Regions from separate parts of the Rathayibacter caricis DSM 15933 genome, predicted to be linked through region 1. Evidence: riboswitches for the same ligand, from Rfam matches in the RefSeq annotation. Region 1 holds a riboswitch; the other holds the start of a gene.

Region 1 (5,259 bases):
CCGACCTGCGCGGTCGCCCGGTGATCGTCGGGCACATCGGCTCCCGGTCCGTCGTCACCGCCGCGACCTACGAGGCCCGGCGCTACGGGGTCAACTCGGCGATGCCCATGGCCGTGGCGCTCCGCCGCTGCCCGCAGGCCGTCGTGCTCGAGCCGCACATGGACCGCTACCGCGAGGCGTCCCGGCGGGTCATGGCCATCTTCGACTCCTTCACCCCGCTCGTCGAGCGGCTGAGCATCGACGAGGCGTTCCTCGACGTGGCGGGAGCGCGTCGCCTGTCCGGCACGCCCTTCGCCATCGGCACCGCGATCCGCGAGCGCGTCCACTCGGAGCTCGGCCTCACCTGCTCCGTCGGGATCGCCAGCACGAAGTTCGTCGCTAAGCTGGCCTCCGGACGCTCGAAACCCGACGGCCTGCTCGTCGTGCCGTCCGACGGCGTGCGCGAGTTCCTCGATCCGCTGCCCGTGAGCGCACTCTGGGGCGTCGGAGCGAGCACGGAGGAGGCGCTGCTGCGCCGCGGATTGACCACCGTCGCCGGCGTCGCCGCGACCCCGCTGGCCGTGTTGATCTCCTCGCTCGGCGAGGCGACCGGTCGCCGCCTGCACGCCCTGTCGAACGGAGTGGACCCGCGCCCCGTCGACACCCGCGTCGTCGAGAAGAGCGCGGGCCACGAGATCACCTTCGCCGACGACGTCGCCGACCCCGAGCTGGTCCGTCGCGAGCTCCTGAGGCTCTGCGACAAGGTCGCGGTCCGCCTGCGTCGCGGCGGAGTGCGCTGCCGCACGGTGGCGGTCAAGGTGCGCTTCGGCGACTTCAGCACGCTCACCCGCTCCCGGACGCTGCCCGAGGCGACGGACGTGGCGCGGGTCCTCTACGAGGCGTCGTCGGCACTGCTGGAGGCGGCGAACCCGATGCGCCGACCCGTGCGCCTCATCGGCGTGCGCGGCGAGCAGCTCGTCGACGGCGACGAGGTCGCCTTCTCGCTCTGGAACGACTCCGACGACTGGCGCGACGCCGAGCTCGCCGTCGACGGGGTCGCGGCACGCTTCGGCACGGGGGCGGTCCGACCCGCCTCGCTGCTGGCGCGTTCGGCGCCGGAGTCGGCGAAGGGCATCGACCTCAGCGACACGCTCGCTACGCGGAGCCGATCGTCAGACTGACGGGCCGGTGATCCGATCCGTTGGGCGGCAGGACCTCGACGGTCGCCGCGGGCACGCCGTCGGCGAGGGCGTGGTCGAGGCCGACCAGCGGGAGGAGCGACGGCCACGTGGCAGGGAACCCGATGCCCGAGGTGCGCACGAGCCCGGCCTGCTCGAGCACCGGGGCGAGCAGGTGGTCGTCGGTCGCCGTGTTGAAGTCGCCCACGACGAGAGTCCTCGGGGACTCGTCCGCCGCGAGGGCATCGGCCAGACCGGCGAGTGTCGCATCGCGCTCCTCGTGGTCGCCCAGTCGGAACGACGCCAGATGCACGACGAAGAGCCGGGTCGTGCCCAGCGTGGTGCCGATGTCGACCGCGAGCGCGCGGTCCCAGCCGAGCCCCAGATCCAGCGGCTCGCCGTTCGAGAGCACTCCCCGACTCCAGACGCCCACTGTCCCGACGACGTAGGAGTGCGGGTAGGCCTCCGACAGCTCGTCGTCGACCGCGTCGCGCGCGTCGGCGGTCAACTCCTGCAGCGCGATCACGTCGGGCTCGGCAGAGGCGAGCTCCGCCGCGGCGGCGCCGGCCTCGCCGCTGCCGCCGATGTTCTGGCTGACGACCGTGAACGAACCGGAGCGCACAGCGGCAGCAGGCACCGCGACGGGCAGGACGAGCACCCCGTAGACCATCGCGAGCACCGTCACGGCCGCACCGGCACCGCGCGAGCGCAGGGCGACGGCCGAGGCGACGAGCAGGAGCACCGCGAGTCCGGACCACGGGATCGCGGTCTCGACGACCGACAACCAGCCCGACGCCTCCGGGAGCACGCGGTGGAAGGCGAGGAACGCGGCCAGCCCCGTGCTCGCCACCGCGACCGCGGTCGAGCGGACCGGGTGTCGACGGCGGGGGCGGGAAGGCATCCTCGATCATCGCATCGGCTCCCTCGACCGGGATGGGGGAGTGCTGTGCGCGCCCGCGCGGCGGTTGTCGCCGCCGAGAGCCGCGGAGTAGCGTTCGGGCATGCCCAACATCGCCGTGTCCCTGGCCGACAAAGTCACCTCCGCGGGTACCGCGACGATCTACGGGGAGCCCGTGAGCGTCGACGGCGCCACGATGGTCCCGGTCGCCCTCCGCTGGTTCGGCTTCGGCGGGGGCAGCGGATCCGAGGACGGTCAGGAGGGCGGTGGTGGCGGCGGCGGTGCGGTCATGCCGATCGGCGCCTACATCAAGGACGACCTCGGCCTGCGCTTCCAGCCCAACATCGTGTCGGTGCTCGCTGTCGGCATCCCGTTCGTGTGGGTGACCGGCAAGGCGCTCGCACGCATCGTGCGGGCCCTGAAGAAGTAGGGGCGCTCAGCGCGTCCGGATCGGGCGCGCGGTGAACCAGGTCGTCTTGGTGCGGCCGAATCCGACGACGAGTCGCTCCGCGTCGGTCGGGCGTCGCGGGTCGTACACGACGACGACGGGCTCGCCCGCCATCCACGCGTCCCCTCGACGCTGCGGCGTCTTCAGAGCGCGCCGCTCCTCGCCGTTCTCGAGCCGGTAGGCGACGAGCAGACGCCCGGCCCGCGCTCCCGGGTCGTCCGCGATCACGCGCCCGCGGACTCGCCTGCCCTGTGCCAGCAGCTCGCGGCGGAGGCGTCGTCGCCGCTCATGGACGAGCACCTGCAGCAGCAGGAGCAGCAGGACGGCGAGAACGACGACCACCGACCACAGCATGCTGTCTATGATTGCTGACGAACACGGGAGTCCGGTGCACCGGACTGAGAGGAAGGCTTTCAGCCTTCGACCGTCGAACCTGATCTGGGTCATGCCAGCGAAGGAACGTTTCGATCTCCTCTTACTACCCGTGCCCTCCATTCGCTTCCACGAAAGGGCACGTCAGTGCAGAACACCACCACCCCCTCCGCCCGCACCGCTCCGCGCCGCGATCTGCGCTGGCGCGTCGTCGACATCGTCGTGGCGAGCGTCGTCGCCGTCGCGAGCGGCATCGTCTTCTGGGCCTGGGGCCTGGCGACGAACGTCCTCGGCCTCGCGTTCGAGTTCCTCCCCGGGCTCGGCGGGATCCTCGGCGGCGGCTGGCTCTTCGCCGGTGTCCTCGGCGGTCTCATCATCCGCAAGCCCGGTGCAGCGCTCTACACCGAGCTGCTCGCCGCGGTCGTCTCCGCGCTCATCGGCACCCAGTGGGGCTACCTGGTCCTGCTCTCCGGGCTCGTGCAGGGTCTGGGTGCCGAGCTGATCCTGGCCCTGTTCCTCTACCGCAGCGGCCGCCCGATCGTCGCTCTGCTCGCCGGAGCGGGGGCCGGGCTCGCGCTCGCGATCAACGATCTGCTCCTCTGGTACGTCGGAGTCGACGGGCTCTTCGCCACGGTCTACATCGTGTCCTCGATCGTCTCCGGCATCCTTCTCGCGGGCCTGCTCCCGTGGCTCGCGGTCCGCGGACTGGCCGCCTCCGGAGCGCTCGACCGCTTCGCCTCGGGACGCGAGGGCCGGGTGATCGACGGAGCGGCCGCGGGCGCCCGATGAGCGGCGCGGCGGTCTCCGCCCGCGGATGGAGTTGGCGGCACGCCGGGCGCTCCCGTTCCGCGGTCACCGGGCTCGATCTCGAGATCGCAGCCGGGGAGCGGGTGCTCCTGCTCGGACCCTCGGGCGCGGGCAAGAGCACCCTCCTGCACGCTCTCGCCGGAGTCCTCGGCGGCGAGGAGGACGGCGCGTCGACCGGCGCGCTCGTCCTGGACGGGGACGCACCGGTCCGTCGTCGCGGAGTCGCGGGCCTCGTGCTCCAGGATCCGGACACGCAGGCGGTGCTCGCCCGCGTGGGCGACGACGTGGGCTTCGCCTGCGAGAACCTCGGTGTCCCGGCGGGCGAGATCCCGGAGCGGGTGCGGCAGGCGCTCGACGACGTCGGGCTGGATGTCGCGCTGGACCGTTCCACCTCGGCGCTCTCGGGTGGTCAGAAGCAGAGGCTCGCCCTGGCGGGTGTGCTGGCGATGCGCCCCCGACTCCTGCTGCTGGACGAGCCGACCGCGAATCTCGACCCCGACGGGGTCCGCGAGGTGCGCGACGCGGTCCAGCGCAGCACGGCGCGCAGCGGGGCGACCCTCGTCGTCGTCGAGCACCGGGTCGACGTGTGGGTCGATCTCGTCGATCGGATCGTCGTGCTCGGCTCGGACGGCGCGGTGATCGCCGACGGCGCTCCGTCGACCGTGCTCGTGGAGGCCCGCGCGGTCCTCGAGGCCGCCGGCGTGTGGCTGCCGGGGGAGCGCCCCGCGCGGCGCCCGGGACCGGACGGCGCCGCCCCTCCGGCGCTGCGCACCGTGGATCTGGCCATCGCGCGACCGCTCTTCGGAGTCCGCCACCCGCCCCGCGTCTCGGAGGGACTGGACGTCAAGATCGGACAGGGCCGGGTCACCGCCGTCCTCGGGCCCAACGGAGCGGGCAAGTCGACCCTCGCGCTGACCCTGGCCGGGCTCCTGGATCCGGCGGCGGGACAGGTCATCGCGTCGGACGAGGTCCGGGCCGGGGCGTCCCCGCATCCGCACCGCTGGCGCTCGAGGGAGCTCGCGGATCGGGTCGCGATGGTCTTCCAGGAGCCGGAGCACCAGTTCCTCACGGCGCGAGTGCGGCAGGAGCTGCACCTCGGCGCCCGCGACGAGGCGGAGCGCTCGCGCGCCGACGCGATGCTCGAGCGGCTCGGGCTGTCCTCGCTCGCCCACGCCAATCCGTTCACGCTGTCGGGCGGGGAGAAGCGGCGCCTCGCCGTCGCCTCCGCTCTGGTGCGCCGGCCGTCGGTCGTCGTGCTCGACGAGCCGACCTTCGGCCAGGACCGCCGCACCTGGGACGTGGTCGTGGACCTGCTGGCCGAGCTGCGTGCGGACGGGCGCGCGATCCTCACCGTCACGCACGACGAGCACCTCGTCGACGCGCTCGCCGATGCCGTCCTGCCGCTGGGCGCGGCTCAGGAGGTGCGGCGATGACCCTCCTCGACGCCCTGCCCGCCCGCGGAAGGATCGCCCGGGCGAACCCCGTGGCGAAGCTGCTCGCGAGCCTCCTGATCGCGATCGTCCTGGTCCTCACCCTCGACGCGGTCTCGGCGGCGACCGCGCTCGCCCTCGAACTGC
Region 2 (5,259 bases), 250 kb from region 1:
CCTCGAGTCGGTGCTCGCCGAGCGCGACTTCGCGAGCGCGGCCTCCGCCGAGGCGGCGGCGCTCACCGCGGGCGAGCGCGCGCGGGCCGAGGCCGTCGTCGCCGAGCACGAGCGGCGCAGGGCCGCCGTCGACGCGGTGCTCGCGGAGCCCGAGCTGCAGGGGCTTCCCACGACCCCCGTCGACCTCGCCGGCGCCGAGGAAGCGGCCCGACTCGCCTCCGCCCGCCGCGACGAGGCACGCTCGCGGCTCTCGGTGCTCGAGCACCGGGCCGCACGACTGGCCGAGCTGTCCGTCCTCGCCGAGAACAGGCTGCGCTCGCTCGAGGGCCGGCTCCGTCGGCACGAGGAGCTGCGTGCTCTCGCCGAGACGATCGACGGCCGGGGCCAGAACACCCGCCGCATGGATCTCGAGGCCTTCGCGCTCGCGGGCCGCCTCGAGGAGATCGTGGGCGCGGCGAACCTGCGCCTCGGCGCGATGACCAGCGGCCGCTACTCCTTGCTCCACGACGACTCCCTCGCCTACCGCAACACCTCCTCCGGCCTCGGGATCGAGGTGCTCGACGCGTTCACGGGCGTGCGCCGCCAGCCCGCCTCGCTCTCGGGAGGCGAGACGTTCCTCGCGTCGCTCGCCCTCGCCCTCGGTCTCGCCGACGTCGTCACGGCGCAGTCGGGCGGTATCACACTCGAGACGATGTTCATCGACGAGGGCTTCGGCTCGCTCGACGCCGAGACCCTCGAGACCGCGCTGGGCACGCTCGACGCGCTCCGGTCCGGCGGTCGCACGATCGGACTCATCAGCCACGTCGACGCGATGCGCGAGCGGCTGCCGATCGGGCTCCGTGTCGTGGTCGGCGATCGCGGCGACAGCACGCTCCGCACGGACTGAGCGCTACCGCGCCGATCGGCGGTGCCGCGCGACCGCGTCCGTGTTCCCGCAGCGCGCGGAGCAGTAGCGCTGCCGACCGGCCCGGGATTCGTCGACGAAGACCCTGTCGCAGCTCTCGCGCGCGCAGACGCCCATCCGGAGCCCGGCGGAGGAGGACACGAAGAACGCGAGGCCGCCCGCGGTCACCGAGCGGACGCGAGTGACGACGTCGCTGTCGTCCGGCACGAGGTGCAGGTGCGGCGGCATGCCGTCGTGGGTCGCGACGAACAGCGACCCGGCGACCTCGGCGAGCAGGGCGTTCACCTCGTCGCAGCGGGCCTGGACGGAGGTCGCGGTGAAGACGCCCCGCATCCGCCTGCCCCAGGTCCGCAGTGCGAGCGTCGCGGAGGGAGCGAGCGCCGGTTCGCGGACGCCCTGCTCGCGCAGCAGCGGCTCGATCGCGTCGTCGGGCGCCGCGTTCACGAGCGCGGCCGCGAGTCGCGGGCCGACCTGGTGGCGGTGGTCGAAGCTCATCCGCCGACTGTAATGGTTGAACGTCACCGAGGCATGACGTGAGGATCGGCGCATGCACGAGCACCGATGGACACGACTCTCCCGCCACCCGACCAGCGAGGGGATCCTCAGCTACCTGCAGTGCCCCTGCGGGGCGCGGGAGATCGAGCTCCTCCCGCTCGCGCCCGCCGTGCTCGTGGCCTCCAGGGAGGGTCGGAGCCGCTGCTAGGGTCGTGCGCAGTGACACGGGGTGCCCGAGAGGGCTGAGAGAAGACCCGTTGAACCTGATCTAGTTCGTACTAGCGAAGGGATGTCGCGAATGAGCATTCGCACGCCTGCCCACCCGACCCTCCACGACCTCGACGGGGCCGCCGTCGGCCGCGATCTCGAGGAGCTGCGCCGGAAGGCGCCGCTCGTCCAGTGCATCACCAACGCGGTGGTGACCGGATTCACGGCCAACAGCCTCCTCGCGCTGGGCGCCAGTCCGGCGATGGCGGACCTGCCCGGCGAGGCCGGCGTCTTCGCCGCGATCGCCTCCGCGACGCTCGTGAACCTCGGCACTCCCGGTGCCGAGCAGCGCGCCGGCGCCCGCGAGGCGATCGCCGCCGGCGGCCGGTGGGTGCTCGATCCGGTCGCCGTCGGCCCGCTGCCGGTGCGCACCGCCTTCGCCGCCGAGATCGTCGCCCTGCGGCCCTCGATCATCCGCGGCAACGCCTCCGAGATCCTCGCGCTGGCGGGACTCGGAGCAGGCGGGCGCGGAGTGGACGCGGTTCACGGCGCCGAGGACGCGCTCGACGCCGCGAAGGAGCTCGCGCTGCGCACCGGCGCCGCTGTCGCCGTCTCGGGTCCGGTGGACCTCGTGACCGACGGGGTCGCGATCGTGCGCGTCACGGGCGGGCACCCCCTCCTCACCCGGGTGACCGGCGGAGGCTGCGCTCTCGGCGCGGTGATGGCCGCCTTCCTCGGGGCGTCGGACGATACTCCCGCAGCAGCGCTGCGCGCCGCCGTCGCGGGATCGGTCGTGTGGGGCCTCGCGGCCGAGCACGCGGCCTCCGTGTCGGCCGGCCCCGGATCCTTCGCCGTGGCGCTGCTCGACGCGGTCTCGGCCCTCGACGCGGCGGTCGTCGCGGAGAAGGCGAGGATCGCATGAGGCCCCTCGACCTCTCCGTCTACCTGGTCACCGACACCCGGCAGTGCGGGGTGCGCGGAGTGCCCGCGGTGGTCGCTGCAGCCGTCGTCGGCGGTGTCCGCACGGTGCAGATCCGCGACCACGACGCCTCCGCGGCCGAGCTGCTCGCTCTCGTCCTGGCCGTCGCCGAGGTGCTCGACGACAGCACGACCCTCCTGGTCGACGACCGCGTCGACGTCGCCCTCGCCGCGCGGCTCGCCGGCGCCCGGGTGCACGGCGTGCACGTCGGGCAGTCCGATCTGCCCGTCGCCGCGGCACGCGCGCTGCTGGGACCCGACGCGGTCGTCGGGCTGACGGCGAACACGACCGCCCACCTCGACGCCGTCCACGCCCTGCCCGCGGGCACCGTCGACTACCTCGGAGTCGGAGTGATCCGCCCGACCACCACGAAGCCGGACCACCCGGCGCCGCTCGGGATCGACGGCTTCGCCGCTCTCGCCGCCGCGACTGCGCTCCCCTGCGTCGCCATCGGCGGCGTGGACGCCCGCGACGCAGCTCCCCTGCGGGCGGCGGGCGCGGCGGGGCTCGCCGTCGTCTCCGCGATCTGCACGGCGGCCGACCCCGCCGACGCCGCTCGGAGCCTGCGCTCGGAGTGGGACCGATGACCGCGCGGATCCCCCGCGTGCTCAGCATCGCGGGCACCGACCCGACCGGCGGCGCGGGCATCCAGGCCGACCTCAAGTCGATCGGGGCGCTCGGCGGCTACGGGATGGCGGTCGTCACCGCGCTGGTCGCGCAGAACACGCACGGTGTGCGCTCCGTCCATCTGCCCCCGACCTCCTTCCTCCGCGAGCAGCTCGACGCCGTCAGCGACGACGTCGAGATCGACGCGGTGAAGATCGGGATGATCGCGACCGCCGCGATCGGCGCCGAGATCCTCGACTGGCTCGAGACGGTGCAGCCGCCGCTGATCGTCGTCGATCCGGTCATGATCGCGACCAGCGGCCACCGCCTGCTCGACCCCGAGGCCGAGGAGTGCGTCCGCGGGCTCGTCCGTCGGGCACACCTCGTCACTCCGAATCTCCCCGAGCTCGCGGTGCTCGCGGGGACAGCGCCCGCAGAGGACTGGCACGAGGCGCTGCAGCAGGGCGCGCAGCTCGCCCGCAGCCTCGGCACCGCCGTGCTCGTGAAGGGCGGCCACCTCGACGGCCCCTCGACTCCGGACGCCGTGGTCACGCCCGAGGGCGAGGTGCGCGAGGTCCCGGGTGAGCGCGTCGCCACTGCGAACACGCACGGCACGGGCTGCTCGCTCTCCTCCGCCCTGGCCGTGCTCCTCGCCGGACGCTCCACCTCGGCCGACGATCTCGCCGAGGCGCTGACGCAGGCGAAGGAGTGGCTGACCGGCGCCCTGCGCGCGGCCGACGCCCTCGAGGTCGGCAGCGGCAACGGCCCGATCGACCACTTCCACCGGCACAGGACCCCGCCGTTCTGCAGCGCCGTCTGGGAGGAGACGGAGCCGCTGCGCCGCGCGATCGACGCGCTGCCCTTCGTGACCGCGCTGGGCGACGGCACCCTGGAGCGCGACGACTTCGAGTGGTACCTCGCCCAGGACGCTCTCTACCTCTCGGAGTACGCGCGCGTGCTCGCCGTCGCGGCGCAGAAGGCTCCTACCGCCCAGGAGCAGGTCTTCTGGGCCGAGAGCTCCGGCCAGGCGATCGCGACGGAGGCGCAGCTGCACCGCGACCGCCTCGGCGGCCGCACCGCGACCCCGTCCGACACCACCCGCGGCTACGTCGACCACCTGACGGCCGTCGGAGCGAGGGGCGGCTACGGCGAGATCGTCGCGGCGCTGCTCCCGTGCTTCTGGCTCTACGCCGACATCGGCGAGCGCCTGGCGGCCGCGAACCGGCCGGGTAACCCCTACGAGGACTGGCTCTCGACCTACGCCGATCCCGGCTTCGCCGCGGCGACCGAGCGGGCGATCGCCCTCACCGAAGCCGCGTCGGCCCGCGCCGGACATGCGGAACGCGCCGCGATGCGCGACGCGTTCCTGCGCTCCAGCCTGTTCGAGCGCGACTTCTTCGCGGCTCCGCTCAGCCGATCGCCTCGCGGAGGACGTGCATGAGCGCGTCCAGCTGAACGGTGTCCGCCGAGGCGGTCTCGGCGTCCGCCCCGTCGAGGGCGCGGGCGGCGAGACCCGCCTTGGCGTCGATCAGCTCGGCGATCTTGGCGTCGATCGTGTGCGCGGCGATGATGCGCCACGCCGTGACCGGCTCCTCCTGACCGATGCGGTGCACGCGGTCGATGGCCTGCGTCTGCTCCGCGGACGTCCAGGACAGCTCCGCGAGGACCACGTTCGAGGAGGCCTGCAGGTTCACGCCCACTCCGGCCGCCGTCAGCGAGCAGACTGCGACCGAGACGTCGGGGTCGGTGTTGAACGCGTCGATCTGCGACTGGCGGAAGGTCGCCGTCTGGTCGCCGCGGATCGAGACGGAGGCGAGCTCGCGCTTCTCGAAGGTGTCCTCGGCCTGGTCCATCACGTCGACGTGCTTGGCGAAGAAGACGACCTTGCCGACGGAGCGCGCGAGCTGCGAGGCGTAGTCCGCGGCGAGCGCGGCCTTCGCCTGGCCGATGCGCCGCACCATCGTGAACACGTTCTCGCCGGTCTTCGCCGACTTCGACTCCTCGAGCTCGCTCTGCGCGACGATGCGGATGAACCGCTCGCTCTCGTCGGTGTCGAGCTCGTGCGTGA

The links. Region 1 has a riboswitch for thiamine pyrophosphate ahead of C1I63_RS13465 (ECF transporter S component). Riboswitches for the same ligand answer to the same signal wherever they lie in the genome.
Positions count from the first base shown of each region.
Region 2: another riboswitch for thiamine pyrophosphate. It lies ahead of thiM (hydroxyethylthiazole kinase); the one in region 1 lies ahead of C1I63_RS13465 (ECF transporter S component).

Region 1 is NZ_PZPL01000001.1:2,898,019-2,903,277, forward strand. Features, by position in the region: gene dinB (DNA polymerase IV) at 1-1,160, shown strand, start outside; gene C1I63_RS13450 (endonuclease/exonuclease/phosphatase family protein) at 1,135-2,058, opposite strand; gene C1I63_RS13455 (hypothetical protein) at 2,159-2,485, shown strand; gene C1I63_RS13460 (DUF3592 domain-containing protein) at 2,492-2,857, opposite strand; TPP riboswitch at 2,872-2,980, shown strand; gene C1I63_RS13465 (ECF transporter S component) at 3,023-3,664, shown strand; gene C1I63_RS13470 (ABC transporter ATP-binding protein) at 3,661-5,115, shown strand; gene C1I63_RS13475 (energy-coupling factor transporter transmembrane component T family protein) at 5,112-5,259, shown strand, end outside.
Region 2 is NZ_PZPL01000001.1:2,645,176-2,650,434, reverse strand. Features, by position in the region: gene C1I63_RS12290 (AAA family ATPase) at 1-886, shown strand, start outside; gene C1I63_RS12285 (CGNR zinc finger domain-containing protein) at 890-1,399, opposite strand; gene C1I63_RS19800 (hypothetical protein) at 1,452-1,607, shown strand; TPP riboswitch at 1,615-1,706, shown strand; gene thiM (hydroxyethylthiazole kinase) at 1,698-2,528, shown strand; gene thiE (thiamine phosphate synthase) at 2,525-3,172, shown strand; gene thiD (bifunctional hydroxymethylpyrimidine kinase/phosphomethylpyrimidine kinase) at 3,169-4,632, shown strand; gene C1I63_RS12265 (DEAD/DEAH box helicase) at 4,601-5,259, opposite strand, start outside.